Regions from separate parts of the Streptomyces sp. NPDC017448 genome, predicted to be linked through region 2. Evidence: riboswitches for the same ligand, from Rfam matches in the RefSeq annotation. Region 2 holds a riboswitch; each other region holds the start of a gene.
What was found. Region 2 has a riboswitch for cyclic di-AMP ahead of ACH4K1_RS06965 (M23 family metallopeptidase). Riboswitches for the same ligand answer to the same signal wherever they lie in the genome.
Positions count from the first base shown of each region.

Region 1: another riboswitch for cyclic di-AMP. It lies ahead of ACH4K1_RS21745 (C40 family peptidase); the one in region 2 lies ahead of ACH4K1_RS06965 (M23 family metallopeptidase).
Region 3: another riboswitch for cyclic di-AMP. It lies ahead of ACH4K1_RS30445 (peptidoglycan DD-metalloendopeptidase family protein); the one in region 2 lies ahead of ACH4K1_RS06965 (M23 family metallopeptidase).
Region 4: another riboswitch for cyclic di-AMP. It lies ahead of ACH4K1_RS02555 (NlpC/P60 family protein); the one in region 2 lies ahead of ACH4K1_RS06965 (M23 family metallopeptidase).

Region 1 covers NZ_JBIRLM010000013.1:87,061-94,475, forward strand. The annotation lists gene bioB (biotin synthase BioB) at 1-544, opposite strand, end outside; gene ACH4K1_RS21715 (8-amino-7-oxononanoate synthase) at 858-2,018, shown strand; gene ACH4K1_RS21720 (DUF397 domain-containing protein) at 2,011-2,268, opposite strand; gene ACH4K1_RS21725 (helix-turn-helix domain-containing protein) at 2,278-3,132, opposite strand; gene ACH4K1_RS21730 (ATP-binding protein) at 3,367-3,807, shown strand; gene ACH4K1_RS21735 (LysR family transcriptional regulator) at 3,811-4,734, opposite strand; gene ACH4K1_RS21740 (LysE family translocator) at 4,808-5,452, shown strand; gene ACH4K1_RS21745 (C40 family peptidase) at 5,574-6,044, opposite strand; cyclic di-AMP (ydaO/yuaA leader) riboswitch at 6,048-6,214, opposite strand; gene ACH4K1_RS21750 (hypothetical protein) at 6,656-6,961, opposite strand; gene ACH4K1_RS21755 (ATP-dependent Clp protease proteolytic subunit) at 6,999-7,415, opposite strand, start outside.
Region 2 covers NZ_JBIRLM010000002.1:524,095-531,509, reverse strand. The annotation lists gene ACH4K1_RS06980 (DNA topoisomerase (ATP-hydrolyzing) subunit A) at 1-366, opposite strand, end outside; gene ACH4K1_RS06975 (M16 family metallopeptidase) at 635-2,008, shown strand; gene ACH4K1_RS06970 (M16 family metallopeptidase) at 2,035-3,405, shown strand; cyclic di-AMP (ydaO/yuaA leader) riboswitch at 3,630-3,797, shown strand; gene ACH4K1_RS06965 (M23 family metallopeptidase) at 3,811-4,605, shown strand; gene ACH4K1_RS06960 (GntR family transcriptional regulator) at 4,793-5,497, shown strand; gene ACH4K1_RS06955 (HPr family phosphocarrier protein) at 5,675-5,956, opposite strand; gene ACH4K1_RS06950 (GNAT family N-acetyltransferase) at 6,131-7,415, shown strand, end outside.
Region 3 covers NZ_JBIRLM010000027.1:415-7,829, forward strand. The annotation lists gene ACH4K1_RS30440 (SGNH/GDSL hydrolase family protein) at 1-505, opposite strand, end outside; gene ACH4K1_RS30445 (peptidoglycan DD-metalloendopeptidase family protein) at 665-1,615, opposite strand; cyclic di-AMP (ydaO/yuaA leader) riboswitch at 1,621-1,783, opposite strand; gene ACH4K1_RS30450 (tyrosine-protein phosphatase) at 2,226-3,038, shown strand; gene ACH4K1_RS30455 (DUF6126 family protein) at 3,073-3,246, opposite strand; gene ACH4K1_RS30460 (helix-turn-helix domain-containing protein) at 3,311-3,919, opposite strand; gene ACH4K1_RS30465 (aspartate aminotransferase family protein) at 3,998-5,395, opposite strand; gene hpnH (adenosyl-hopene transferase HpnH) at 5,510-6,529, opposite strand; gene ACH4K1_RS30475 (1-hydroxy-2-methyl-2-butenyl 4-diphosphate reductase) at 6,535-7,182, opposite strand; gene shc (squalene--hopene cyclase) at 7,182-7,415, opposite strand, start outside.
Region 4 covers NZ_JBIRLM010000001.1:556,432-563,846, forward strand. The annotation lists gene ACH4K1_RS02545 (NlpC/P60 family protein) at 1-118, opposite strand, end outside; gene ACH4K1_RS02550 (hypothetical protein) at 359-712, shown strand; gene ACH4K1_RS02555 (NlpC/P60 family protein) at 804-2,000, opposite strand; cyclic di-AMP (ydaO/yuaA leader) riboswitch at 1,999-2,165, opposite strand; gene pcrA (DNA helicase PcrA) at 2,424-4,862, shown strand; gene ACH4K1_RS02565 (peptidoglycan DD-metalloendopeptidase family protein) at 4,936-6,693, opposite strand; gene ACH4K1_RS02570 (esterase/lipase family protein) at 6,899-7,415, opposite strand, start outside.

The DNA.
Region 1 (7,415 bases), on a different contig from region 2:
GCGTGGTGGTGATCGCCCCGTACGTCCCCTCGGACGTGTTGAGGTTGTGGTTGTACGCGTCGGCGCCCGCCGAACGCAGCCGGTCGGCCTGTCCGTCCGCGAGCAGACCGAGGCAGGCGCACACCTCGACCCCCTCGTTCTCCTCCTTGATCGCCTCGATGGTCCTGGTGACCCGGTCCACGTCCCGGTCGGTGGGGCCGCGCCCGCTCGCCACCAGGCAGACACGCTTCGCACCGCCCGCCACCCCGGCGGCGGCGGCCCTGGACGCCTCCTCCGGCTTCAGCCAGGTGTACTTGAGGATTCCGGCCTTCGAACCGAGCCGCTGCGAGCAGTACGAGCAGTCCTCGGGGCAGAGCCCGGACTTGAGGTTGACCAGGTAGTTGAGTTTGACGCGTCGTCCGAACCACTGACGGCGCACCTTCCCGGCGGCGGCCACCACGTCGAGCAGTTCGTCGTCGGAGGTCGCCAGCACGGCGAGCGCTTCTCCACGGGTCGGCAGTTCGCGCCGCAGTCCCTTGTCCACCAGCGTGTTCAGCAGGTCCATGGAAGCTGATCCTGACGTACGGCACCGCCTCCAGCCAAGGAGGAACCGGACAGGAGAGCCGGGCGAGGGTGTGTGGATGGCCACACCCTGACCTGCTGTGCGCCCGGTTAGGGTCTGTGGGCTGCCTACAAACGGACCGTTCGCACCGGACCCTCCGCACCGGGCCCGGCCCCGCGGGGCCGCCCGTGGCGGGGCCGTGCGCACCGGCCCGTGCGCACGGGCTGCGCACACCGGGCCGCGCGCACGGCCGTGCCCACCGGGCCGACCGCTCGGAGCCGCCCCGCCCAGGCCCGCCTACCCGAGGGACCGCCCCATGTCCTACGCCCCGTTCGACTGGATCGACGCCGAGGCCCGAGGCCGGGCCGCCGCCGGACTCGTCCGCACCCTGCGACCGCGCGGCGCGGAGCCGGAGCTGCTGGACCTCGCGAGCAACGACTACCTGGGCCTCGCCCGGCGCCCGGAGGTCACCGGGGCGGCGGCCGAAGCCGCCCGCCGCTGGGGGGCGGGGGCCACCGGATCCCGGCTGGTCACCGGCTCCACCGCCCTGCACGCCGAACTCGAACACGGACTCGCCGCGTTCTGCGGCTTCGAGGCGGCCCTCGTGCTCTCCTCCGGGTACGCGGCCAACCTCGCCGCGTTGACCGCGCTGGCCGGGCGCGGCTCGCTCATCGTCTCCGACGCGGGCAACCACGCCTCCATCGTGGACGGTTGCCGGCTCTCTCGCGCCGAGACCGCCGTCGTCCCCCACGCCGACCCGGACGCGGTCGCCAAGGCGCTCGGGGCGCACGACGGGCGGGCGCTCGCCGTCACCGACTCGGTCTTCTCCGTCGACGGAGACGCGGCGCCCCTCTCCGCGCTGGCCGAGGTCTGCCGCGCCGCGAACGCCGCCCTGCTGATCGACGACGCCCACGGGCTCGGCGTCCTGGGCGACGGCGGGCGCGGCGCGCCCGCCGCGACCGGACTGGCCGGCGGCGACGGGGTCGTGGCCACGCTCACCCTCTCCAAGTCCCTGGGCAGCCAGGGCGGCGCGGTCCTGGGACCGGCCCGGGTCATCGACCACCTGGTCAACACCGCCCGCCCGTTCATCTTCGACACCGGGCTCGCCCCGGCGGCGGCCGGCGGCGCGCTCGGCGCGCTCGGCGTGCTGCGCCGGGAGCCCGAACGGGCCGGCCGCGCCCGGGCGGTGGCCGCCGCACTGTACTCGCGGCTCGCCGCCGCCGGGCTGCGGGCGGTCCGGCCCGACGCGGCCGTCGTCGCCGTCCGGGCCCCCTCGGCGGAGGCGGCGGTGCGCTGGGCGGCCGACTGCCGCGCGGCCGGGACGGCGGTGGGCTGCTTCCGCCCCCCGTCGGTCCCGGACGGCGTCTCCCGCCTGCGGCTCACCGCCCGCGCCGACCTGACCGAGGAACAGATCACGGCCGCGGTGGCCACGATCGTCGCCACCGCTCCCCGGCAGGCGGACGCTCCGGTCAGCTGAAGCGCCGCGGCCCGGCTCCGTGCGGGCCGAGGCCGTCCACGAACGTGCTCCAGGCCACCGTCGAGAAGCGCAGCGGCGGCCGGTCCACGTCCTTGGAATCGCGCACGGCGAGGGCCGCGCCGCCCAGCAGGGCGGTCTCCACGCAGTTGTTCATCCCGGTCGAGCGGCTGCTGCGCCGCCAGTGCGGGGCGGCCGTCACGGTGGACGGCGGTGACGGTGACGCGGTGGACGGTGCGAGACGGTCTGGCATGGCGGCCCCTTAGCTGCGTCCGATCCCGGTGATGAGGTCCAGCGAGCGTTCCGGCGACAGCGCGTGCGCCTGCAAGGTGCGGAAGGCCGAGCTGTACGCGTCGAGGTCTTCTTTCCGCTCCAGATAGAGGCTACTCGTCAAGTGGTCAAGAACGACCACGTCCAGATCAGAAATGTTCGGAAAGGAGAAGATGACGAAAGGCCCGGTGAGCCCGATGTACCCCCCGGCCGAGAACGGCAGCAACTGCAGGTGGATATGCGGGAGTCGGGAAACGCGGGCGAGGTGCCGCACCTGGTCCCGCATCACCTCCGGCCCTCCCACCTCGCGGTGGAGCACCGCCTCGTCCAGCACCGCGGTGAACCGCAGCGGAGGGTTCGTACGCAACACCCGCTGCCGGGTCAGCCGCACCTCGACCAGGGAGTCGAGGTGCTCCTCCGGTAAACCGCCCACCGAGGCGCGGGTCACCGCCCGCGCGTACCCGGCGGTCTGGAGCAGCCCCGGGACGACCGACGTCTCCAGCGTCCGGACCGTACTGGCCTGCGACTCCAGGCTGATGAAGTCGCGGTACTGCGGCGGGATCAGCCCCCGGTAGGCGTGCCACCAGCCCGAACCCCCGCCCCCCGCCGACCCCGCGAGGACTTCCAGCAGCGAACGCAGCCGGGTGTCGCGCACGGCGTAGGCGTCCAGCAGCCGCGATACGTCGAAGGGCGTCACGCCGCTCGCACCCGTCTCGATGCGGCTCACCTTCGACTGGTGCCAGCCGAGCAGCCGCGCCGCCTCCCGGCTGGTCAGCCCGGCGGCGTGACGCAGACTCCGCAGCTCCTCGCCGAGCTTGCGCCGCCGGACGGCGGGGCCGTGCAGCATGCCGGTCTCCTTCTCTGTCGGAAAGGGCCGGCCCGTCGCCGGACCCTGCCTGCGGAGACGCCAGTGTGCCGCCCGCCACCACCGCACCGGTCCCGAATTCACCGCTTCGAGCGACAGATATATGCATATCTTGGTCGAACGCCGTTACAGGGAGCTTCATCGATGGCAGTCTGACGCGAAGCACCATCCCGGTCGGCCGTCGGTCGCCCGGAGCGGGAAAGGGACGGCGTCGCCATGGCAGACCATCAGGAAGCAACCGTCACGCTGCCGAGCGATCCGGCCTCGGTCTCGTCCGCCCGCAGACATGTGGCCAGGACCTTGACCGAATGGGGCCTGCCGGACGACGCCGAGTTCGCCGACACCGTCCGCCTGATCGTCTCGGAGCTGGCCACCAACGCGGTCCAGCACACCTTCGGCCAGTCACCCACCTTCACCGTGGACCTGCGCCTCGTACGCGACGAGGAGCTGTACGTCGGCGTCACGGACAGTCACCCCCGATGGCCCCAGCGCCTGCCCGCCGCCGTACGGCAGGACAACGGCCGGGGCCTGGCCATCATCCGGTCGCTGGCCAAGGAGTGCGGCGGGCGGCTCCGGGTGACCCCGACCGCCGAGGGCGGCAAGACGGTCTGGCTGGCCCTCCCCTGGGCCGTTCCGCTCCAGGGCGCGCCCCGCTGACGCTCAGCCCGCGGGGGCCGTGCCCCCGCGGCCGAAACCACTGCGCAGCAGCGCGAGCAGCGTGGCCGCCGCGGCACTCGACCTCTCGCCCCGGTGCACGACCGAGATGGTCCGGCGGAACGACGCGGGCTCCAGCCGCCGTACCGACAGCGGGGCCGGAGCCATCGAGGCGACCATCTCCGGCACCACCGCCACCCCGAGCCCCGCGCTGACCAGCGCGCACACCAGGGCGTACCCCGGCGATTCGCAGACCACCGCCGGGGTCGCCCCGGCCTCGGCGAGCGCGTTCTCCACCCCCCGCCGAGGCGGATGCGTGGGCGCGCTGCTGATCAGCGGCCGCCCCGCCAGCTCCGCGACCGGCAGCCGCCCGGCGCCCTCCGCGAGCCGGTGGCCCGCCGAGGTGACCAGCACCAGCTCCTCGACCAGCAGGGGCTCGACGACCACACCCGCCGGGGGAGGGGCGACGCCCCCGGGTTCGTAGGCATGGGTCAGGGCGAGGTCCACGTCGCCCGCGGCCACCGCGGAGATCCCGCCGGGCGGTTCGTGGTCGGCGACCGCCAGCTCCACCTCCGGATGGGCGCGCCGGAACGCGCTCAGGACCGGGGGCAGCAGATGGATGCCGGCCGTCGTGAACGTCCCCACCCGCAGCCGGCCGCCCGAGAGCCCGGCCAGCCGCGCCAGCTCGTGGCGCGCCTGGTCCAGTTCGTCCAGAACCCGCCGGGCCCGGCCCGCCAGCAGTTCGCCCGCGGCCGTCAGCCGGGCGCCGCGGTGGTGGCGTACCAGCAGGGCGGCCCCGGCCTCCCGCTCCAGCTTGGCCAGCTGCTGGGAGAGCGCGGGCGCGGTGTAGCCCAGGCGGGCGGCGGCCCGGGTGATCGATCCGGCCTCCGCGACCGCCACGAGCGCGGCGAGGCGCGTCGGATCGTACATGAAGCGTTCCTTTAGGCAGACCCAGGAGATTGCAAGTACACGCTAAAGGCTTCGCAGGTCCAAGGTGGTCCCCATGGACGCACAACTGATCGCCTTCACGGGGGTCGCCGCCGGTATGGTCGCGCTGCCCGGCGCCGATTTCACCGTGGTCGTACGCAATGCCCTGGCCTCCCGCGCCGCCGGCCTGGCCACCGCGCTCGGCGTCGCCGGCGGGCTGCTGGTGCACACCGCCCTCGCGGTCGCGGGGCTCGCCGCCGTGCTGGTGGCCGTGCCGGCCCTCTTCCGCACCGTCCAACTGCTCGGCGGGGCGTACGTGCTCCACCTCGGGATCAGCGCGTTGTACGCGACGCTCCGGCGGAGCGGTGCGGAGCAGGAGGCGGTGGAGGACGGACCGCGGCGGCCCGCGCCCCGGGGGTTCGGACGCGCGCTGCGCCAGGGGTTCCTGACCAACGCGCTCAACCCGAAGGCCCCGGTCCTCTTCCTCAGCCTGCTGCCCCAGTTCGTGCCCCCCGGGCAGCCGCCGCTGCCCCGGACCCTGCTTCTGGCGGCCGTCGTGGTGGTGCTGGCGCTGATCTGGTTCCCGGCCGTCGCCCTGCTCGTGGACCGGCTGGGCCGATGGCTGCGCCGACCGCGTACCGCCCGCGCCATCGAGGGCGGCAGCGGAGTGGCGCTCACCGGACTGGGGCTGGTCCTGGTGACCGGCCCGCTGCTGCGCTGAGGTGCCGTCCCCGCCCAGGAGGGGGCGGTCCGGGCGGCCCGCGGCCGTGCGGGGGCCGCCCGTGACGTCCGTGAGGGGGCGCTCGTGCGGCCCCGCAAGGAGAGAGCGTCCGGCCGGTGGGTCAGCGGACCCGTCCGTACCAGACGCTCTTGGACCAGATTTTCGCCAGTCGCACCACGTCTCCCGATTTGGGGGAGTGCCAGATCTTGCCGGCTCCGGCGTAGATGCCCACGTGGTAGACGCTGCGCCCCGAATGGAAGAAGACGAGGTCGCCGCGTTTGCGCTGCGACTTCGTGATATGGCGGGTCTTGTTGTACTGCTGCTGTGCCGTGCGGGGAAGCTTCTTCCCCGCCTTCTTGAACGAGTAGACCGTCAGCCCCGAGCAGTCGAAGCGGTGGGGACCGGCCGCGCCGTACTTGTAGGGGGACCCCTTCTTCGACGCGGCGACCTTCAGGGCCTTCGTCGAGTGGGTGGCCGCTTCGGCGTCGCTCACCAGGCCGGGCGCCAGCATCGTGGACGTCACGGCCAGGGTGAGTGCCGAGGCCGTGCCGACCCGGGCGAACAGAGACGGGACATGAACCTGCGCGGGCATGCGCAACCCTTCGTCAGCCGCCTGTGAAGGATGACCTGTCGGGTTCGGGCTGGCGAAGTTGCCCGGCCGCGTCGCGGCTTCACCCCGAGGGCTTCCCGGTCTCCCGGTCGGCCCGTTGTGCTCGGGTCCTCCACTCCTGCCGATCCACTTTCTGTCGACCAGTCATCCGGGCGGCGGCAGGACTCGGCGTCCGCCCGGACCGCCCCGCCGCGGTGGCGGGGGCTTGTCGTCCCAGGGATCTTGACGCACTCCGTGCCGGATTTCCGAGCGGAAACGGTGATTTGTGAGTCTCCTCACCCCTGATCCATTCGAGTGGGCAGGCCGGATTCACCCCCGCCGACGGGCCCCGCGCACACCCGCGCACCAGCGGCGAAAGGGCATATTTCGAGTACAGCCCGCGGGCGGAACGCAAGTTGAGCCATCGCTCACACGAGTGATCGTCTACGCCGAACGAGCGAGGAAAATGGAGTGCCGGATCGGGCGTGTCGTGCGGCGCGCCGACCGGTCCGCTGCCGTAAGGCGCTTCCCCCGTTTCCGTACCGCGCGGCCGGTTCCGCTCCCGTACCGCCCCCCGGCCGCTCGGGTACCCCGAACCCGGCCTGCGGTGCCGGTCAGTTCGCGGGCGGCGGCATCGCGACCCGGCCTGCCCGGCGCTCCCCGTCCAGGACGCGCAGGGCCCGGGCCAGCGTGGCCGCGTGCAGGCGCGACTCGCCGCGCTCGTGCATCAGCGCCAGGGCGTCGCGCAGCGCGGCCGCCCCGGAGGCCAGGGCCTGGGCGGCGCGCAGTGCGCCGTAGGTGTCGCCGCCGTGGGCCGGGTTGATCCGCCCCACCTGGTCCAGCACGGCCAGATAGCAGTCGACGAACTCGCCCTCGGCGCGGGTCAGGGCGGGCAAGGGCGGGAACGCGGGTGGCTCCATCGGCGGTTCACCTCGTGGCGTGGGGCGGGCGGGGGCGTCAGCGGTTCTCCACGACGTGGTCGACCAGCCCGTAGGCGAGGGCGGCCTGTGCGTCGAGGATGGTGTCGCGCTCGATGTCGGCGGTGATCCGCTCCGGAGTCCGGCCCGTGTGCCGGACCAGCATGGCGGCGAACATCTCGCGGGTGCGCATCAGTTCGCGCGCGTGGATCTCCAGGTCGGACGGCTGGCCCCGCATCGGCTCCTCCAGTGCGGGCTGCTGGATGACTACCCGCGCACCGGGCAGCGCATGTCGGCGGCCCGGCGCTCCGGCCGCCAGCAGGGCGGCGGCGTAGGAGCCCGCCTGGCCGAGGCAGAAGGTCTCGACCTCGCAGGCCAGGAACCGCATCGTGTCGTAGACCGCGGCCATGGCGCCGAACGTGCCGCCGGGGGAGTTGATGTAGAGCGAGACGGGCCG
Region 2 (7,415 bases):
GAGCGAACCGAAGTTGCCGTGGCCGTCGACCAGGGGCAGCCGCATCGAGAAGGGCTGCGCCATCCGCACGAGCGCGTCGTAGATCGAGGCGTCGCCGTGGGGGTGCAGCTTGCCCATCACCTCGCCGACGACGCGGGCGCACTTCACGTAGCCGCGGTCGGGGCGCAGTCCCATCTCGTTCATCTGGGACACGATGCGGCGGTGCACCGGCTTCATGCCGTCGCGGGCGTCGGGCAGGGCCCTGGAGTAGATCACCGAGTACGCGTACTCGAGGAAGGAGCCCTGCATTTCGTCGACGACGTCGATGTCGAGGATCTTCTCCTCGAAGTCGTCCGGCGGCGGGGTCTTCGTGCTACGGCGGGCCATCGCGGCTGCGACTCCTTCACGGATTCTGTTCGGGCGACCTGAGCTTGTTCGGTGCGACACGAGCTGCTGACGCGCTCCATTGTGGACCTCCGGACTGACAACGCCGACCTCGACCCGTCCGAAGCGGCCGGGGCGGGCCGCCCGCGGGGGCGTCCGCGACACCATCGACGGAAACATCCGCGGAACGGGAACTTCGCCAGGCACCGGTGCGCTTGCTTAGAGTGGCAGGTCTGGCAGGAAGACCAGCATCGCGATCGAAGGGACGTACATGCCCATGGGTCACACGGCCACCGCACAGGCCGGCTCCGGCGGCTTGACAGCGACCGAGCACCGCCTGGCCAACGGCCTGCGTGTGGTGCTCTCCGAGGACCATCTGACCCCGGTCGCCGCGGTCTGCCTCTGGTACGACGTCGGCTCACGCCACGAGGTCGAGGGCCGCACCGGCCTGGCTCACCTCTTCGAGCACCTGATGTTCCAGGGCTCGGGCCAGGTCAAGGGGAACGGCCACTTCGAGCTGGTCCAGGGGGCCGGCGGCTCGCTCAACGGGACCACCAGCTTCGAGCGGACCAACTACTTCGAGACCATGCCCACCCACCAGCTGGAGCTCGCGCTCTGGCTGGAGGCCGACCGCATGGGCTCCCTCCTCGACGCCCTCGACGAGGAGTCCATGGAGAACCAGCGCGACGTCGTCAAGAACGAGCGGCGCCAGCGCTACGACAACGTGCCCTACGGCACCGCGTTCGAGCGGCTGACCGCCCTCTCCTACCCCGAGGGCCACCCTTACCACCACACCCCGATCGGCTCCATGGCCGACCTGGACGCGGCCACGCTGGAGGACGCCCGCGCGTTCTTCCGTACGTACTACGCGCCCAACAACGCGGTGCTCTCGGTGGTCGGCGACATCGACCCCGAGCAGACCCTCGCCTGGATCGAGAAGTACTTCGGCTCCATCCCCTCCCACGACGGCAAGCAGCCGCCGCGCGACGGGACGCTGCCCGAGACCATCGGCGAGGAGCGGCGCGAGGTGGTCACCGCCGAGGTCCCCGCCCGCGCCCTGATGGCCGCCTACCGCCTGCCCCACGACGGCACCCGCGCCTGCGACGCCGCCGATCTGGCGCTCACGGTGCTGGGCAGCGGCGAGTCCTCCCGGCTGCACAACCGCTTGGTCCGCCGCGACCGCACGGCGGTGGCGGCGGGCTTCGGACTGCTGCGGCTCGCCGGCGCCCCCTCGCTCGGCTGGCTGGACGTGAAGACGTCCGGCGGCGCGGAGGTGGCGCAGATCGAGGCCGCCGTGGACGAGGAGCTGGCCCGGTTCGCCGCCGAGGGCCCGACCCCGGAGGAGATGGAGCGGGCCCAGGCGCAGCTGGAGCGCGAGTGGCTGGACCGGCTCGGCACGGTCGCCGGCCGCGCCGACGAACTGTGCCGTTACGCCGTCCTGTTCGGCGACCCCCAGCTCGCCCTGACCGCCGTCGGCCGGGTCCTGGACGTCACCGCCGAGGAGGTGCGCGCGGCGGCCGCGGCGGCCCTGCGCCCCGACAACCGGGCCGTGCTGGTCTACGAGCCCGTCGAGCCGGCCGGGGAGGCCGACGCCGAGCAGGCCGACGAGGGCACCGACGACGCGCACGAGGGGGCGGCCAAGTGAGCGACGCCGCCGTGACTGGAGTAGCCATGGAGTTCCACCCGCAGCCCACCCCCGGCACGGCCCGCCCCTGGGCCTTCCCGGCCCCCGAGCGCGGCGCGCTCCCCAACGGGCTGACCGTGCTGCGCTGCCACCGCCCCGGCCAGCAGGTCGTCGCGGTGGAGATCTTCCTGGACGCGCCGCTGGAGGCCGAGCCCGAGGGCCTGGACGGCGTGGCCACGATCATGTCGCGGGCGCTCTCGGAGGGCACCGACAAGCACAGCGCCGAGGAGTTCGCCGCCGAGCTGGAGCGCTGCGGCGCCACGCTCGACGCGCACGCGGACCACCCCGGCGTCCGGGTCTCCCTGGAGGTCCCGGCCTCCCGGCTGGCCAAGGCCCTCGGGCTGGTCGCCGAGGCGCTGCGGGCCCCGGCCTTCGCCGAGAGCGAGATCGAGCGCCTCGTCGGCAACCGGCTCGACGAGATCCCGCACGAGCGGGCCAACCCGTCCCGGCGCGCCGCCAAGCAGCTCTCCAAGGAGCTGTTCCCGGCCACCTCCCGGATGTCCCGGCCGCGGCTGGGCACCGAGGAGACGGTCCGGCGGATCGACGCGGCCGCCGTGCGCGCCTTCTTCGACGCGCACGTCCGCCCGTCCACCGCCACGGCCGTCATCGTCGGCGACCTCACCGGCATCGATCTGGACGCGCTGCTCGCGGAGACCCTCGGAGACTGGACGGGCAACGCCGGACAGACCCGCCCGGTGCCGCCGATCACCGCGGACGACACCGCCCGCGTGGTCATCGTGGACCGCCCCGGCGCGGTCCAGACCCAGCTGCTCATCGGCCGGATCGGCGCCGACCGGCACGAGCGCGTCTGGCCCGCCCAGGTGCTCGGCACCTACTGCCTGGGCGGCACCCTCACCTCCCGGCTGGACCGGGTGCTGCGCGAGGAGAAGGGCTACACCTACGGGGTGCGCGCCTTCGCCCAGGTGCTGCGCTCCTCCGGCCCCGACTCGGGCGGCGCCGCCATGCTCGCGATCAGCGGCTCGGTGGACACGGAGTCCACCGGACCGGCGCTGGAGGACCTCTGGAAGGTCCTGCGGACGCTGGCCGCCGAGGGGCTGACCGACGCCGAGCGCGAGACGGCCGTGCAGAACCTGGTGGGCGTCGCCCCGCTGAAGTTCGAGACCGCCGCCTCCGTCGCGAGCACGCTGGCCGACCAGGTCGAGCAGCACCTCCCCGACGACTACCAGGCCCACCTCTACGCCCGGCTCGCCGAGACCGGCACCGTGGAGGCGACCGCCGCCGTGGTCAACGCGTTCCCGGTCGACCGGCTCGTCACCGTCCTCGTGGGGGACGCGGCGCAGATCGAGGAGCCCGTGAAGGCGCTCGGCATCGGCGAGGTGTCGGTCGTCGCCGGCTGACGCCTCCTGCGGCGCACCGCCGTGAACTGGACCCCGACGGAAGGCACTTCGTCGGGGTCCATGCCTTTTGTCCCTTTGTTTAGCTTCAGGCGCTTTCAGGATGATATGTGGCTGTCTGGCCTGTGGGATGCGTGACACATCCGCCGCACCGTTTGGCGCGGGGGAGCCCGCCCGCCTAGCGTCGGCTCGGCTGTCCGCCACCTTTGTGCCGCGTCCGTGGCGCCGGGCAGCCATCGCCGAGTCCCCGTCAGGCGCGAGCCTGGGGAGCCGGGGACCCATCGCAGTCCCTGGGGTGAATCGGAGGCCCGAGCCGTGAACCGGTACGGGACTCCGTAGGAGACCTTCCTGCTCCGAACCCGTCAGCTAACCCGGTAGGCGAGAAGGAAGGAAAGGAACAGCCCCTCCATGGCGTTCACCCGTGCCACCGGGAAGCACCGTGCCCCGAGCCGTCTCACGCGCCGGAGCGTCCGGGCCGCCGGCATCGCGACCCTGGCCACCACCGGCGTCATCGGCTCGCTGTCCACTCCGGCGCTCGCCGCGGACACCGAGGCCGCCAAGGTCACCGAGACCGGTCTCTCCCAGGCCGTCGAGCTCAACGCCACGCTCGCGGACCGGATCGACGCGCAGGCCGACGCCCAGAAGAGGCAGGCCGACGAGGCCGCCCGGGCGAAGGCCCGGGCCGCCGCCGAGGCCAAGGCGAAGGCGGAGGCCGAGCGCAAGGCCGAGGCCCGCGCCAAGGAGGTCCGCGCGGAGAAGGCCCGCGCCGCCCGTGCCGCCGAGCGCGCCCGCCTCAACGCCTTCCACCTCCCGGTCGCCGGATCCCACGTCACCACCGGCTACAAGAGCGGCGGTTCGCTCTGGTCGTCCGGCAGCCACTCCGGCGTGGACTTCATGGCCGCCTCCGGCAGCTCCGTCGTCGCGGTCGGCGCCGGTACGGTCGTCGAGGCCGGCTGGGGCGGCGCCTACGGCAACAACATCGTGCTCCGGATGGCGGACGGCACGTACACCCAGTACGGCCACCTCTCCTCGATCGGCGTCTCCGTCGGCCAGAGCGTCTCCTCCGGCCAGCAGATCGGCCTCTCCGGCTCCACCGGCAACTCCACCGGCCCGCACCTGCACTTCGAGGCCCGCACCACCCCCGACTACGGCTCCGACATGGACCCGGTCGGCTATCTGCGCTCCCACGGCGTGAACGTCTGACGCCTTTCCGCGCGATCCCTCCCGAAGGCCCCGGCGTGCGCCGGGGCCTTCGGCCATTCCGCCCCGAAGGCGTCAAAGACATCTCTGCATTCCGGATCGCCATCGGAAATTCCGGCGGATTGCCCTAGAGTCGCGGAACAGACGTCGGACGGCCGCGTTTTGCGGGGATCGAGACGGAGGTTCGGACATGCGCATTCCCGCGCATTCGGTATGCAGGGCCCTGCGTGACGACATCGTCTCCGGTGTCCACGCCCCCGGAAGCCGCCTCACCGAGGAGCTGCTGGCCCGCCGTCACGGAGTCTCCCGCGTCCCGGTCCGCGAAGCCCTGCGCACGCTGGAGTCCGAGGGTTTCGTGGTCATCCGCAGACATGCCGGCGCCTGTGTCGCCGAGCTCGACGCGCAGGAGGCGGCCGACCTCCTGGAGATGCGGACGCTCCTGGAGCCGCTGAGCGCGGCACGCGCCGCCCGCCGCCGTACGGAGGCTCATCTCAAGGTGCTGCGGGGCCTGGTCAGGCTGGGACAGGAGCGGGCCGGACGGGGTGAGGGCGAGGACGTGCGCGCCCTGGGCGGCTGGTTCCACGAGACCCTCGCCCAGGCGTCCGGCAGCCCCGGCCTCATCGCGCTGCTCACCCAGCTCCGCTACAAGATCGCCTGGATGTACACGGTCGACCGGCCGGACCGCCCGGTCGATTACTGGGTCGAGCGCGGGGCGATCGTGGACGCCGTGGCGCGGGGCGACGCGGAGCGGGCGAGGGCCCTCGGCGCCCGGCACGCCGAACGCGTCGCCGGGACCCACCGACTGCGCCACCCGCCTCTCCCGGGTCGCCGCACCCCGCCCGCCCGCGTGAGCGCTTCGCAACACGGCGTAAACACCGCAGAAATCCGCCGTTGACAGGGAATGCGTATAAAGGGAGAAGAGAAAGAGGGAAAGAGCTTCGTGTTGCCCGCCCTTCCGGATTTTTTGACCCGACGCCTTTCCCCGCGCGCGAAAGAGCCGTGATCCCCTCAGGGGATCACGGCTCTTTCGCGCATCCGTGTCCGACCGAAAGGCGCGGCCGGGAAAAAAGGGTCAGACGGTCTCGGGAAGCTCTTCCAGCCCCTCGGCGACCAGCTTCGCCAGCCGGTCCAGCGCGGCTTCGGAACCGTCTGCGTCGGAGGCGAGCACGATCTCCTCGCCGCCCTGCGCGCCCAGGCCCAGCACGGCGAGCATGGAGGCGGCGTTCACCGGGTTGCCGTCGGCCTTGGCGATCGTCACGGGGACGCCGGACGCCGTGGCGGCCCGGACGAAGATGGAAGCGGGGCGGGCGTGCAGGCCCTCGGCCCAACCGACGTTTACGCGGCGCTCAGCCATGGTTCTGCCCTTCACATATCAACGGTTGTCTAGACCAGTCTCTCATGCAGTGCGTGGTGCTGTGCCCGGCCGCCTCCTGTCCGGCCGGGGCTCCGGACGCCCCGGTTCGGGGCTCCTCAGACTGCCCCGGCGCCGGAGCCCCCGCGACCGGGGCCCCCGCCGTAGGCTTTGCGCATGGAGCCCATGCCCGAGCAGAGTCCGCATCACGCGTACCCCGACCACTGGGAAGCGGACGTGGTGCTCCGCGACGGCGGCACCGCGCGCATCAGGCCGATCACCACGGACGACGCCGAGCGACTGGTCAGCTTCTACGAGCAGGTGTCCGACGAGTCGAAGTACTACCGCTTCTTCGCCCCGTACCCCCGGCTATCCGACCGTGACGTGCACCGCTTCACCCATCACGACTACGTCGACCGGGTGGGGCTGGCGGTCACGATCGGCGGCGAGTTCATCGGAACGGTCCGCTACGACCGCATCGACGACCGGGGCCGCCCCGCCTCCGCCCCCGCCGACGAGGCCGAGGTCGCCTTCCTCGTCCAGGACGCCCATCAGGGGCGGGGCGTCGCCTCGGCGTTGCTCGAACACATCGCCGCGGTCGCCCGGGAGCGCGGCATCCGGCGGTTCGCCGCCGAGGTGCTCCCCGCCAACAACAAGATGATCAAGGTGTTCCGGGACGCCGGCTACACCCAGCGCCGCAGTTTCGAGGACGGCTCCGTCCACCTCACCCTCGACCTCGAACCCACCGAGAAGTCCCTCGCCGTCCAGCGCGGCCGCGAACAGCGCGCCGAGGCCCGATCGGTGCAGCGCCTCCTCGCCCCCGGCTCCGTCGCCGTCATCGGCACCGGCCGCGCCCCCGGCGGGGTGGGACGCACGATCCTGCGCAACCTCCTCGCCGCCGGGTACACCGGCCGCGCCTACGCGGTGAACCACGCCTTCGACGGGGGCCCGGCCACGCTCGACGGTGTCCCCGCCCACCGCTCGCTCGGCGAGATCGGGGAGCAGGTCGACCTCGCGGTCATCGCCGTTCCGGCCCACCGGGTTCCCGAGGCCGTCGCCGACTGCGGTGAGCACGGCGTCCAGGGGCTGGTCGTCGTCTCCGCCGGATACGCCGAGCGGGGCGCCGAGGGCCGTGAGCTCCAGCGGGAACTGGTCCGCCAGGCACGCTCGTACGGCATGCGGATCATCGGCCCCAACGCCTTCGGCATCATCAACACCGCCGAGGCCGTCCGGCTGAACGCCTCGCTCGCCCCCGAACCGCCCGCACGCGGCCGGATCGGCCTCTTCACCCAGTCCGGCGCGATCGGCATCGCCCTGCTCTCCGGCCTCCACCGGCGCGGCGCGGGCCTGTCCTCGTTCATCTCGGCGGGCAACCGGGCCGACGTCTCCGGCAACGACTTCCTCCAGTACTCCTTCGAGGACCCGGACACCGACGTCGCCCTGCTCTACCTCGAATCCCTCG
Region 3 (7,415 bases), on a different contig from region 2:
CGGCGATGGCCCGCAGGTGGACGTTGTACGTGGCGATCTTGCCGCGCATGTGGCGCAGCACCGGAACGCCCCGGGTGTCGAAGCCGGTGGTCACCATGACCGTGCCGACGGCGTTGCTCAGATCGGCGACCGCCCGCTCGTAGCGCTCGGCGAGGTCGTCGGGGTCGGTGCCGGGCCGGATGATGTCGTTGCCGCCCGCGCAGAAGCTGACCAGGTCGGGGGCCAGTTGCTTGGCGCGGGGGACCTGCTCCGCGACGATCTGGTCGAGGAGGCGTCCGCGTACGGCGAGATTGGCGTAGCGGAAGTTCCCGTGCGGGGAGTCACCGGGGACGGACGCCTCGTCGGGAACGGGGAGCCGGTCCGCCAGGAGCACCGCGAAGCGGTCCGCCCAGCCGACGAAGGTCCCGTCCGGGCCGGGGTCGCCGACGCCCTCGGTGAAACTGTCGCCGATCGCCGCGTACGACCCGATGGTGTTCTGCCGGTTGTTTCTCGAATCGTCTGCCACAACCCCGTATCCTGCACCGTTCGATGTGACCTACGCGACCGTAATATGGGGTTGACGGGTGGTGAGATAGACCACCCGGTCAGTTTTCGGTAAAGGCGGAATAAGCCGAGGGGTGATGTGCTGTCGCGCATCACCCCTCGCCCTTCTCGTCGTGCCGGATCAGACGGAGACGCCGTGCTGGCGCAGGTACGCGATCGGGTCGACGTCCGAGCCGTAGCTCGGGCCGGTGCGGACCTCGAAGTGCAGGTGCGGGCCGGTGGAGTTTCCGGTGGAGCCGGAGAGGCCGACCTGCTGGCCGCCGGTGACGGTCTGGCCGACGGAGACGTTGAGGGCGGACTGGTGGGCGTACTGGGAGTACATGCCGTCCTCGTGCTTGATGACGACCTCGTTGCCGTACGAACCGCTGTTGCCGGCCGAGACCACGGTGCCCGGTCCGATGGCCAGGACGGGGGTGCCGGAGGCGGCCTGGAAGTCCGAGCCGGTGTGGTAGCCGCTGGACCAGCTGGCGCCCGAAGCGCGGTACTGGGTGGTGACGTTGGGGTTGGCCAGCGGGGCGGACCAGCCCGATCCGGTGGCCTGGGAGGAACCGGTCTGCGCCGATTCGCCGGAGCCCTCGGAACCGTCCGCGGAGACCGTGTCGCCCCGGGGGGCCTCCTGGGGCGCGGCCTTCGGAGCCGGTGCGGCCTTCTTCGGCGCGGCCTCGGGGGCGGCGGACTTCGCGGCCGGGGCGGAGCCCTCGGCGCCGAGGGTCAGCTTCATGCCCGGGTGGATCAGGCCGGGGTCGTCGCCGACGGTGGAGCGGTTGTCCTGGTAGAGCTTCTCCCAGCCGCCCTTGACCTTGTGCTCGGCGGCGATCTTCGAGAGGTAGTCGCCGGAGACGACGGAGTACGTCTTGGAGGAGGCCGCGGCGGGGGCGGCGGCCGGGGCGGTGTGGGCGGCGGCGACCGAGGCGGCGGCGGGCTTCACGGCCGGGGCCGCCTGGTCCGCCGCGTTGGCGGCGGTGGCGCCGATGAACGGGAGGGCGAGTGCGGCGCCACCGGTCCCGGCGGCGAGGACGCCGCGGGAGATCGGGCCGGACTTCGGACGGCGGTGCTTACCCTGTGCGGGCATGGGGGATTTCCTCTCCGGCGCCTGCGAGGTGAGCTGTCGGGTTCGGGCTGGAGATGCCCGGTCGCGTTGCGGCGACTTCACCCCGAGCCGGTCCGGATCGCTCCGGGCCGGCGGCTTACCTGGTTCCCCCGCTCCTGCCACGTCTGTGTGGATGGGTGCGAATTCCGGGCGGCGGCAGGATTAGGCGGTCCGTCCGGATTGACGGTGACCGTAAACCGGCCGGGACGAGTGGAACAAGCCATCGGTTGCCCGGCGGAATCACCGATTCGACGGCGTCCGGGATTTCCCGTCACACTCCGTGGATTACGGATCTTGAATTTCCGCACGGGCCGGGGGAATGCCCCTGGGCGCGTTCACCACGGTCCGTCACCGATATGATCCCGCTCACCCCCGAATTCCCATCTCCCCCGTTAGCGGGGCATGTTCACCGAAATACACCAATACGGACAGGGGGTGGGCGGCGCCCTGACGCCGGGTCGGCCACGGTCGGCGCCAGGGGCCGCCCCGGGGGGCGTGAACCGGGATGATTTCCTGCCGAATCCATGTCGTATCGTCACGGGAGCGCCCTCGCCGGCGAGCCGCGCCGGCGCCAGAGACCCCAGGAGCCACCGTGACGCAGCAGGTGCCGCAGGTCCCTCCGACAGAGACCGTGCTGAGCGGAGTCCGCAACTTCCGCGACGTGGGCGGGCTCCCCACCACGGACGGGCGGCGCACCGCCTTCGGCCGGCTCTACCGCAGCGGCCACCTCGCGCACGCCACCGCCGAGGACGCGGCCTTCCTCGGCGGGCTGGGACTGCACACGATCTTCGACTTCCGCCACTCCGCCGACCACCGGCTCGACGGGTACGACATCGAGCTGCCCGGTGTCCGCAACATCAGCATTCCGCTCTCGGACCCGGCCGACGGCGCGGAGTTCTGGCGGCTGGTGGGCGACGGCAACATCGAGCAGCTGCGCTCGGTCCTCGCGGGCGGCAAGGGGGTGGACCGCATGATCCGGATGTACCGCGCGACGATCGAGGAGCGCACCGCCGAGCACAGCCGGGTCCTGCACGCCTTGGCGGAGGACAGCGTGCCGGCGCTGATGCACTGCGCGGCGGGCAAGGACCGGGCCGGCCTCTCGATCGCGGTCGCCCTGCTGGCGGTGGACGTGGAGAGGGAGGCGATCGAGGAGGACTACCTCAAGTCCAACGACCTCCACCGCCGCTACGCCGTGAAGCGTTCCGACACCTCCGAGTCCGGCATGTCGCCCGAGGTGGTGGAGCTGCTGGATCCTCTCTTCGGGGCGCGGCCCGCCTATCTCGCGGCGGCTTTCGGGGCCATCGAGGAGAACTGGGGCACGACGGACCGCTACCTGGCCGAGGGGCTGAAGGTCTCCGCGGCGACCCGGGAGCGGCTGCGCGAGCGCCTGCTCGACCAGGGCTGAACGCCCCGGCGGCGGGCCACCCCCGGGCGGGCCCTCACTTGCTCCCGGCCACCACGAAGAGCACGTAGAGGAAGCCCGCGACGACGTGGCCCGCCACCAGATAGGCGAAGAGGCGGATGATGAGGCCGCGCGGCATCCGCTTCTCCTGCGGATCCTCGCCGGCCCGGCGTCCGGGGCCCAGCGGGTCGTAGTGTTCGGAATCGGACATGACGGTCCTCTCTGTCGGCCTCGCGGCCGGTGGAGCGAAGGGCGGATCCGGCGGTGAGCGCCGGTCAGCGCGGGTGGAGCCCACTGCCGAGGCAGAGCTCGGCGGCGGGACTCTGCAGCAGGGAGTGGACGAAGAGAAGCTCCGCGCCGCAGCGGTCGACGGCCGCGATCCGGTGCGGGGTGAGCGAGTCGAAGTGGGCGCTGTCGCCGGGTTCGAGGTCGTGGACGGTGTCGCCGAGCCCGACCCGCAGCCGGCCCTCCAGGACGTACAGCCACTCCTCGCCCGGATGGACCCGGACCAGGTCGCCCTGGGCCCCGTGGGGGACGCGCACCCGCAGCGCCTGCATCGCACGGCCGGAGCCGCCGGCCTGCCGGTACATCCAGCCGTCGGCCTCCGTCCCCGCGAAGGGGCCGCCGCGTACGATCGCGTCACGTTCGGGCGGCTGCTCGCCGAGCAGCTCGGAGACCGTCGTACCGTAGATGCGGGCGAGCCCCAGCAGCATGGGCAGCGAGGGCTGCCTGCGGCCGGTCTCCAGCCGGGAGAGGTGGGCCGGGGAGAGCCCGGCCCGGCCGGCGGCGGTCTCCAGGGTGAGACCGCGGGCGCGGCGCAGGTCACGCAGGCGGGGTGCGACGCCGGGGAGCTCGTCCGGCGCCCCTTCGTCCGGAGGGTTCATGGAACCATTGGGCCAGGATCTTTCCTCAGAGGCAAATAACTTGCCCCAGAGGCAAATAACCCTCGCCTCCCGGGCCGGTCAGCGGTCGGCCACCGCCTGTTTGACCAGCGTCCGGCCGAAGTCCCACATCAGTCCACCGCCGCTGTGCGCGTCGTCCATGACGGAGGTGAACGCCGTCACGAAGCGGTCCACCTCCGCGTCCCCGATGATCAGCGGGGGGATCAGCTTGATCACCTCCAGGCGGTCGCCGGACACCTGGGTGAGGATGCGGTGCTTCCGGAGCAGCGGTACCACGACCATCTGGGCGAAGAGGCCCTTGCGGGCCGCCTGGAGCACGGTCCAGCGGCTGCGGAGCTTCAGCGAGGCGGGCCGGCCGAACTCGATGCCGATCATCAGCCCGCGCCCGCGCACCTCGTGCAGCAGCTCGTAGCGGTCCACCAGGGCGGCCAGCCGCTCGCGCAGCAGGTCGCCGGTGCGGCGGGCGTTCGCCACGGTCTCCTCGTCCTCCATGACCGCGAGGACGGCGAGGCCGGCCGCCATCGCCTGGGCGTTGGACCCGAAGCTGGCGGAGTGGACGAGGACGCGGTCCATCGAGGAGTAGACCTTGCGGAAGATCCAGTCCTTGCCGAGGGTCGCGCCGACCGGCACGTAGCCCCCGGAGAGCGCCTTGGCCACGCACACCAGGTCGGGTTCCACGCCCTCCTCGTGCTGGTAGGCGTAGAAGTCCCCGGTCCGGCCCAGGCCCGTCTGGACCTCGTCGGCGATCAGGAGCGCCCGGTGCCGGTGCAGCAGCTCCTGCGCCTCGCGCAGATAGCCGGGCGGGGCCGCGTGCACGCCCTTGCCCTGGATGGGCTCGACGACCAGCGCCGCCACGTCGCCCCGCCCCAGCTCGCGGCGGAGCGCGTCCAGGTCGCCGAGCGGGACGGCCGTGTCGGGCAGCAGCGGGGCGAAGCCGTCGCGGAAGCCGCGTTCCCCGTTGACGGACAGGGCTCCGGTGGTCAGCCCGTGGAAGGCGTGGTCGCAGTAGAGGACCCTGGGCTTCCCGGTGGCGTACCGCGCGAACTTCAGCGCCGTCTCGACCGCCTCCGTGCCGCTGTTGCCGAAGAAGACCCGGTCCAGATGCGGGCTGTGGGCCAGCAGCCTCTCGGCGAGCAGGCCGGGCAGCGGCTGGCAGTCGAAGCGGGTGAGGTCGGCGAGCTGGGCGTCCAGCACGTCGTGCAGGGCCCGGCGGACGACGGGGTGGTGGCGGCCGAGGCCCATGACGCCGAACCCGGCGAGCATGTCGAGGTAGTCGTCGCCCTCCGCGTCCCAGAAGTACGCTCCCTCGGCCCGCTCGTAGACCTTGTCGAAGCCGATGGTGTGCAGCATGCGCGGCAGCTGGTGGTTGAGGTGGCGCGCGTGCAGGTCGTACCGCTCGGCCCCGCGCTCGGCCAGGAGCCGTGCCAGGTCGAAGCCCTGGCGTCCGCCGTCCGTCATCGCCCGCTCTTCTCCTTCGAGGTGCTGCCGCACAGGGCCGGGGAAGTGCTGCCGCGCGGGTCCGGCCGCCCCGGGGGCGCCGTGGCGGCCGGACCCGCCGCGTCGGTCACCGGCTCACCGGTTGCTGCTGACGGTCTCCCGCGCCGCGCGCAGGGACTCCTTGAGGGACCCCATGGTGGCCAGCACCGCCGTGGGCTCGTAACCGCAGTGCGCCATGCAGTTGGCGCAGCGCGGGTCCTTGCCCCGGCCGTACTTCTCCCAGTCGGTCTCCTCGATGAGCTGCCGGTACGTCGGTACGTAGCCGTCGTTCATGAGGTAGCAGGGGCGCTGCCAGCCGAAGAGGGAGTAGTTGGGGATCGCCCAGGCGGTGCACGGGAAGTCCGCCTTGCCCTCCAGGAAGTCCAGGAAGAGCGGCGAGTGGTTGAGCCGCCAGCGGGCCCGGTTGCCGCCCGCGAACGCCTTCCTGAACAGCTCCCGGGTCTGCTCGACGCCGAGGAAGTGCTCCTGGTCGGGTGCCTTCTCGTAGGCGTAGGCGGGCGAGATCATCATCTCGTCGACGTGCAGGTCGTCGTTGAGGTAGTCGAGCACCTCGATGATGGTCTGCGGGGTGTCGGTGTTGAAGAAGGTGGAGTTGGTGGTGGTGCGGAAGCCGCGCCGCTTGGCTTCCTTCATCGCGGCGACGGCCTCGTCGAAGACGCCCTCCTTGGCGACCGACTCGTCGTGCCGCTCACGCAGTCCGTCGATGTGCACGGCGAAGGCGAAGTACGGGGACGGGGTGAACTTGTCGAGCTTCTTGCGCATCAGCATCGCGTTGGTGCAGAGGAAGACGTACTTCTTCCGCGCGACGAGCTGGCGCACGATCTCGTCGATCTGCGGGTGCATCAGCGGCTCGCCGCCGGCGATGGAGACCATCGGGGCCCCGGATTCGAGTACCGCGCCCACCGCCTGGGCGACCGGCATGCGCTGCTTCAGCACACCGGCCGGGTGCTGGATCTTCCCGCAGCCCTCGCAGGCGAGGTTGCAGGCGAACAACGGCTCCAGCTCGACGATCAGCGGGAACTTCTCACGCTTGCGGAGCTTCTGTTCGAAGAGATACGTCGCGACCTTGATGGACTGACGGAGCGGCATGGCCATCTGGCTCACCTCCTGGGGAGCGTTGAGGATCGGTGCCATTCGTGGAAAGCCGGAAGGACGGCACGAAGAACGAGGAACGCCGATATTCCACCGCGTACGGTGCCGATGCGGACGAGCTCATGCTCTGGAGCGTCCACGACCACCCGGACGGCCGCAACCGGACGGGGCCCGTGGCACAGGGCGGTACGCAGGGTCGCGGCGGACTCCATGTCGACCGCGACGGCCCCGCCCGCCCGCAGCGCGGCCCGCTCGGGCCCCCGTACGACGTGGTCGGAGCCGGTGAGGGGGCCGGTGTGGACCGTGCGGCCGGGGAAGGCGCGGGAGAGGGCGGCGACCAGGACGCCGGTGCCCGTACAGGGGGTGGTGCCGTCGGCGTCGCGGGTCTCCTCGGCGACGACGAGGTCTCCGGGGTGCATCCCCGGGGCGAGGCCCGCACAGAAGCCGGAGGCGACCACCGCCGCCTCGGGGGCCCCGCCGGGCCCGAGGGCCCGCGCCACGGCCGCCTCCGCCGCCCGCGGCCCCATCCCGGTGCGCAGCACCCGGAGCGGGCCCGGGGCGCCCCGGGCGCTGCGCAGGGCCGCCTGCTCGATACCCAGGGCACAGGCGACCAACAGCGGCGGCACCGTCCCCCCGGGCCCCCGCGGATCGCCCATCAGGCCCCCTCGGCGGCGTCCGGGCGGGCGGCGAAGGGCTCGCCGTGCACGAAGCGGCCGAGTGCGGTGAGGGGGAAGACCTGGCGGTAGAGGTGGTAGTTGATGGAGAAGTCCCAGGGGAAGCCGGTGCCGGTGAAGTACGGCTCGTCCCAGGAGCCGTCGGCCTGCTGCGCCTCGGTCAGCCACAGGACGCCCCGGGCGACGGAAGGGGTGTCCCGGCGGCCCGCGGCGAG
Region 4 (7,415 bases), on a different contig from region 2:
CGACCGAGCCGGCGGTGGCGGCCCCGGCGAGCGCCAGGGTGGCGGCGGTGCGGGCAGCAGAGCCGGTGAGCGGGCGCTGCTTGGGTTTTCGATGGGCTGACCTGCGGTGTGCTGCCACGGGGGCGGCATCCTTCCTCTCGGCTGCCCGCCGTGAAGGGCGGCGGGTCCGGGAAGGACGCTAATCCCGGCGCGAGGAAAAGAAGCGTCATGACAGCTATTGCCCTGATGTGACGTTTCGCCGCGCACAGGTGATCACCGATGTGCCCCTGTGCCGGGCCGGTCGATACCGGAGAGCGTCCCCGGGGAAGGCTTACCTCAATGGAAGGTAAAACCTTGGCCATGGCTAGGCTCCGGAGCTATGGACGTACTCATCAATGTTGTCGTCGCCCTGCACGTCATCGGCATCGCCTCCCTGCTGGGCGGCTTTCTGACCCAGATGAAGGCCGTGGGGGAGGGGGCCGTTCGGTTCGGCCCCGCGATGCTCCACGGTGCGCTGACCATGCTGATCACCGGCATCGCCCTGGTCGGCCTCAACCAGGCCGACGACCAGGCCGTCAACAACGTCAAGATCGGCGTCAAGCTGGCGCTGCTGGTCGTGATCCTGGCCCTGGTCTACGTCAAGCGCGACGAGGAGAAGGTCGACAAGGGCGTGTTCATGGCGGTCGGCGGGCTGACCGTCGCCAACATCTTCATCGCCACGGTCTGGACCTGAGAAGGCCGGGGCGGGCCGGCCGTGTCCGGGCCGCCCCGCCCCGCGTAGGCCGTGCCCGGGCCGCCCCGCCCCGCACCCCGGGGCGGGGCGGCTACGCCGGTCGCACGCTCCCGTAGATCGGCATGGAGTAGATCGACTCCTCGCGCACGTTCGCGCCCGGCTTCGGGGCGTGGATCATCATCCCCTCGCCCCGGTAGATCCCGACGTGGCTGATGTCGTCGTAGAAGAAGACCAGGTCGCCCGGTCGGAGGTCGGCCGTGGCGACCCGCGTGCCGAACTCGACCTGGTCCCAGGTCGTCCGGGGCAGCGCCACCCCCGCCTCCCGCCAGGCCGCCTGCGTCAGCCCCGAGCAGTCGTACGAGGACGGGCCCGTCGCCCCCCACACGTACGGCTTCCCGATCTGGGCGCGGGCGAAGGCCAGCACCTTCTCCGCCTTGGCGGCGTAACCGCTGTCCGTGCCGGAGCCGGAACCCGTGCCCGTCCCGGAACCCGTGCCCGTCCCGCCGCCCGAGCCGTCGCCGGACCCTTTCGCCGCCTCCTCGCGGGCCTTCTCCTCGGCCGCGGCCCGCTCCTTCGCCTCGGCGGCCTGCCGGGCGGCCAGCCGCGCCGCCTTCTCCCTGGCCTCGGCCTCCTTCTCGCGCTCCAGCTCCGCCAGCCGCGCCTTCTCCTCGGCGGTCAGCCGGGACAGCAGGCCGCGCGCCTCGGTGAGCTTGCTCTGCACGTCCTTCTTGCTGGAGGCGAGGGTGGCCTGCGTCTCGGTGAGGGCCTCCAGGCTCTTCACCGCCTCCGCGCGCTTCTTCGCCGCCGACGCCTGCTGCGTACGGAACTCGCTCACGGCCCTCTGCTGCCGCTCCGTCGCCCGGTCCATCAGCCGGCTCTGGTCGAAGTACCCCTGCGGGTCGTCCGCCAGGAAGAACGTCGCCGTGGGCGCGATGCCGCCGCTGCGGTACTGGGCCGCCGCGTAGGAGCCCAGCGCCCGGCGGGCCTCGTTGATCTCCTCGGTCCGCTTCGCCACGTCGGAGAGGAGCGCGTCGACCTTCTTCTGCTGCGTCCCGGAGGCGGCCTTCGCCCGGTTGTACTCCTGGGTCGCGGCCCCCGCCTGCCGGTAGAGGGCGTCGACCTTCTTGCGGACCTCCTCGATCGCGGGCTTCGGCTCCGCGGGCGCGGCCGCGGCGCTCTGCGTGGAGAGCAGCGTCACGGAGGCCAGCGCGGCCGTCGTCAGCCCGACGGCGGGGGTGGTGGAGCGCACCTTCGTACGCGGTTTGCGATGCGATGCCACGACCGGCATCTCCTTCCGTGGACCGCCTACCGGGTTAGCTGTCGGGTTCGGACGGAACGGAAGGCTGTCCTACGGTCCGCGCGCCGGGGCGCGGACCGATTCACCCCGGTTCTGCGTGTGGGTCCCCGGTTCCGAACGGCCGGGGGGCCGGGACGGATTCGGCGGAGGCGACCGTCGGGCGCGGTTCGCCCCAGGGAGGTACGGATCACCTGAGCGAGCACGCTAGCCAAAGCCCCCCGCCGCTGGGAAGGACGGTGAGCGATATGCCCGATACATTTTCGTGACCTTCCCGGAACAGAGGCCCGGCGCCCCCTCCGACCGGGCACTCCCTCACGGAACGTGGGCGTCCGCTCTCCGTGCGTCCGGGCCCGGAGGGCCGCTCGACGGCTTCGGGGGAAGGTTGTCGGTCCGGCGGCCTAGACTCGGGAGGCGATGAGCAGCCTCTTTGACGACAGTTTCCTGACCGGCCTCCAGCCCGCGGAGGACGGCCCCCCGCCGCCCCCCGAGGACCACGCGCCCGAAGAGGTGCCGGAGGGACTTTTCGAGGACGTCCACGACGCGTCCCCGCCGCCCCGGGACGGGTACTACCGGGGCGGCCAGCCCCGCCCGGCGGTCGAGCCCGCCGCGCTGCTCGACGGGCTGAACACCGAGCAGCGCGCCGCCGTCGTGCACGCCGGGTCGCCGCTGCTCATCGTCGCCGGGGCCGGCTCCGGCAAGACCCGGGTGCTCACCCACCGCATCGCCCACCTGCTGGCCGAGCGCGGCACCCACCCCGGGCAGATCCTCGCGATCACCTTCACCAACAAGGCCGCCGGCGAGATGAAGGAGCGCGTCGAGCAGCTCGTCGGCCCGCGCGCCAACGCCATGTGGGTCATGACCTTCCACAGCGCGTGCGTCCGCATCCTGCGCCGCGAGTCGAAGAAGCTCGGCTTCACCTCGTCGTTCTCGATCTACGACGCCGCCGACTCCAAGCGGCTGATGGCCCTGGTCTGCCGCGATCTGGACCTGGACCCCAAGCGCTACCCGCCGAAGTCCTTCACCGCCAAGGTCTCCAACCTCAAGAACGAGCTCATCGACGAGGAGACCTTCGCCGGGCAGGCGGCGGACGGGTTCGAGAAGACCCTCGCCCAGGCGTACGCGCTCTACCAGGCCCGCCTGCGCGAGGCCAACGCCCTGGACTTCGACGACATCATCATGACGACGGTCCACCTGCTCCAGGCGTTCCCGGACGTCGCCGAGCACTACCGCCGCCGCTTCCGCCACGTCCTCGTCGACGAGTACCAGGACACCAACCACGCCCAGTACACGCTGGTACGGGAGCTGGTCGGCCCGGCCGGGGAGAACGACGCCCCCGCCGAGCTGTGCGTGGTCGGCGACGCGGACCAGTCGATCTACGCCTTCCGGGGCGCGACCATCCGCAACATCCTCCAGTTCGAGGAGGACTACCCCGACGCCACGACGATCCTGCTGGAGCAGAACTACCGCTCCACGCAGACGATCCTCTCCGCCGCCAACGCCGTCATCGAGCGCAACGAGAGCCGCCGCCCCAAGAACCTCTGGACCAACGCCGGCTCCGGCGCCCGCATCACCGGCTATGTCGCGGACACCGAGCACGACGAGGCGCAGTTCGTCGCGGACGAGATCGACCGGCTCACCGACGCCGGGGACGCCAAGGCCGGCGATGTCGCGATCTTCTACCGCACCAACGCCCAGTCGCGTGTCTTCGAGGAGATCCTCATCCGCGTCGGCCTGCCCTACAAGGTCGTCGGCGGCGTGCGCTTCTACGAGCGCAAGGAGGTCCGGGACGTCCTGGCCTACCTCCGCGTCCTCGCCAACCCCGAGGACGCCGTCCCGCTCCGCCGCATCCTCAACGTCCCCAAGCGGGGCATCGGCGACCGCGCCGAGGCCATGATCGACGCCTTGTCGATGCGCGAGAAGATCTCCTTCCCGCAGGCCCTGCGCCGGGTGGACGAGGCGTACGGGATGGCCGCCCGCTCGTCCAACGCCGTCAAGCGCTTCAACACGCTGATGGAGGAGCTGCGCACGATCGTCGAGTCCGGCGCCGGACCCGCCGTCGTCCTGGAAGCCGTCCTGGAGCGCACGGGCTACCTGGCCGAGCTCCAGTCCTCCACCGACCCCCAGGACGAGACCCGCATCGAGAACCTTCAGGAACTGGCCGCCGTCGCCCTGGAGTTCGAGCAGGAGCGCGGCGCCGAGGAGGGCACGGGCACCCTCGCGGAGTTCCTGGAGAAGGTCGCCCTCGTGGCGGACTCCGACCAGATCCCCGACGAGGACGAGGACGGCTCCGGCGTCATCACGCTGATGACCCTGCACACGGCGAAGGGCCTGGAGTTCCCGGTCGTCTTCCTCACCGGCCTGGAGGACGGCGTCTTCCCGCACATGCGGGCCCTCGGCCAGACCAAGGAGCTGGAGGAGGAGCGCCGCCTCGCCTACGTCGGCATCACCCGCGCCCGCGAACGGCTCTACCTGACCCGCGCCGCGATGCGCAGCGCCTGGGGCCAGCCCTCGTACAACCCGCCCTCGCGGTTCCTGGAGGAGATCCCGGAACAGCACCTGGACTGGCGGCGCAAGGGCCCGATGGCCGCCCCCGCCGGACCCACCTCCGGCATCACGTCCTCGCTGTCCTCCTCCCGCTCCCGTTCCGGCCCCTCGGGCTTCGCGACCCGGCGCGGCGCGGAGAAGCCCACGGTCACCCTGGCGGTCGGGGACCGGGTCACGCACGACCAGTTCGGCCTGGGCACGGTGACGGCCGTCGAGGGCTACGGCGACCAGGCCAAGGTGACGGTCGACTTCGGCGACGAGCGCCCGAAGAAGCTGCTCCTGCGGTACGCGCCGGTCGAGAAGCTGTAGGACGGGTACGGACGGAGGGGGAGGGCCTCGGCCCTCCCCCTCCTTTCCGCAGAGTGTTCCGTCGCGCCGCCCGTCAGGTCGGGTTGAGGCCCTTGCTGCGCAGCCACGCCAGCGGGTCGATCGACGCGCCGCCGGCGGGCCGGACCTCGAAGTGCAGGTGCGCGCCGGTGGAGTTGCCCGAGTTGCCCGCGTAGCCGATGACGTCGCCGGCCTTCACCGGGCCCGAACGGATCCGGGTGCTGCTGAGGTGGCAGTACCAGGTCTCCGTGCCGTCGGCCGCGGTCACGATCACCATGTTCCCGTAGGCGCTGTTCCACCGGGTCTGTACGGTGCCGTCGGTGGCGGCCATGACCGGAGTGCCGTAGTCCACGGGGAAGTCGATGCCGGTGTGCACGGACATCCAGTTGAGGCCCGCCTGGCCGTAGTAGGCGCTCAGCCCGTGCTGCTTGACCGGCAGGACGAACTTGGGGCGCAGCGCCTCGCGGCGGGCGGCCTCCTGCGCGCGCTTCTTCTTCTCCGCGGCCTGCCGCTCGCGCAGGTCGATGCGCTCCTGGGTGCGGCTCGCGCGCTCGCGGAAGTCGTCGCTGCCCTCGGAGAGCTGCTCCAGCTGGCTGTCGAGCCGGCTGTTCGCGGCGGCCACCGCTGCGGAGGTGGGGTCCGCGACCGCCAGCGATGTGGACTTCTCCTCCGGCTTGTCGCCGCCGGGGAGCCCGCCGACCGAGGCGGCCGCGATGCCCGCGACGCTCATCACGCAGGCGGAGGGCACCGCGACGGTCAGCAGCGCGGAGCGCTTGGCGGGGGAGCGGCGGCGGGCCCGGCCACGGGGGGCGGGGGCGCGGACGGCGGTGCGGCCCACGGAGGGCGGGGCGGGGAAACCGTCCTCGGCGTCCGGGGCCGGCGTGGCGTCCGGCCCGCTCTCCGGTGCGATCTCCTGGTCGAGGACGGCGAACGCGGCGGTGGAGGACGGGTCGGCCCCGGGCTCCTCGGCCGGACGGTCCGGCTCGGCGGGGCCCTCGGGCGCCGCGGCGTCGGCCGACCGCTGTTCGTACGGCGAGTCCGACATCTGTTCAGCCCCGTACGCGGTGTCCCCGGGCGTGGCGCCGGAGTTCCAGGCGGTCGCGTCGTAGGCGCCGGTGTCGTACGCGGCCGTGCCGTAGACGGTGTACGCGCCCGTGTCGTAGGCGCCGTTGTCCTGGGCGGCGCCCGGGTCGAGCGTGCCGGTGGTGAAGGCGGTGGTGGCGTACGTGCCGGTGTCGGCGGCGACGGCCGCGGCGCCGTACGCGCCGACCGGGTACGCGCCGGTCTCGTAGGCGTCGCTCCCGTACGCGCCGCCGGTCCCGTAGGCCGTGCCGGCGGGGTACGTGCCGGTGTCGTAGCCGTCCGTCGCGTACGCCCCGGCGCCGTACGCCTCCGCCTGGTACGCGGAGCCCGTGCCGTACGGGGCCTCGGAGAAGCCGGCGGTGGGGAACGCGCCGGTCTGATCCTGGTCGGCGACCTGCTGCCAGGTGTCGGAGGCGTCCCACTGCCCCGGGACCTGAGAAACCTGGTCCCGCTCGGTGTAGCCGTCGTCGTAGGTGAGCGTCTGCTGGGCGCCGGTGTTCCACGCGGAGGCGTCGTACTGGCCGCTGTGGTGGTCGGGCTGTCCGGTCGCGTAGGTGGTGGCGTAACCGGCGCCGTGGGCGCCGTCGCCGTATCCGGCGGCGGGATGCCCCGTGTCGTAGCCGGCGGAGTGGTCGCCCGAAAGGGAACCGAAGAGCGGGTCGGTGTCGAAGCTGCCGGTCGATCGGCCGTCGTAGCCGACATGCCCGGCGGGGGGGTGCTGGTCGTTCACCAACTTCTCTCTCGCCTCGGCAGTAGGACTGTTCTGGGGGGCCGCCAGGGGCGCCCCAGGGGGAAGCAGTGGCCGCGACTGTACCCGGCGGTATGTGAGGACGACAATCTTCGACAGGTTTTACGCCCGCAGGAAACGGGCAATCGACCGTCTTTCGGTGGAGGGCAGACGCAGCCTTGGTTCTACGTTCGACACGTGTTCTATTTCAGGCCGCGGGTGTCGCGCCGGTAACCGGAACGTCATCCTCACCGGCCCCCCGAGCCTCCAGAGCCTCACGGACCGCCGCGGCCACCGCCGGGTGCACGGGGAGGGCGAGGTGGCCGATGCCGGTGACCCGTACGTTCACCGCGTCGAGGTCGGGATGGTCGATGCACGCCGTCCGCACGGGGACCATCACCCGGTCCCACTCGGCCCAGAAGCTGACGAACCGGGTCCGGCAGCCGGGGGCGGGGCGGCGCAGCTCCTCGATCACGGAGGAAGCGCCGCGCATCTGCCGCACGATGGGGTGAAGGCCCGCCCCCGGGACGACGGCGGTGCCGCCGTGCGGTGTGCCGAGCGTGACCAGGGTGCGCACCCGGCGGTCACCGCCCAGCCGTTGTACGTAGTACCGGGCGATCAGGCCGCCGAGGCTGTGCCCGACGATGTCGACCCGGTCGTGCCCGGTGCGCGCGCAGACGGCCTCCACCCGACGGCCGAGCAGGGCGGCGGCGGCACGGATGTCG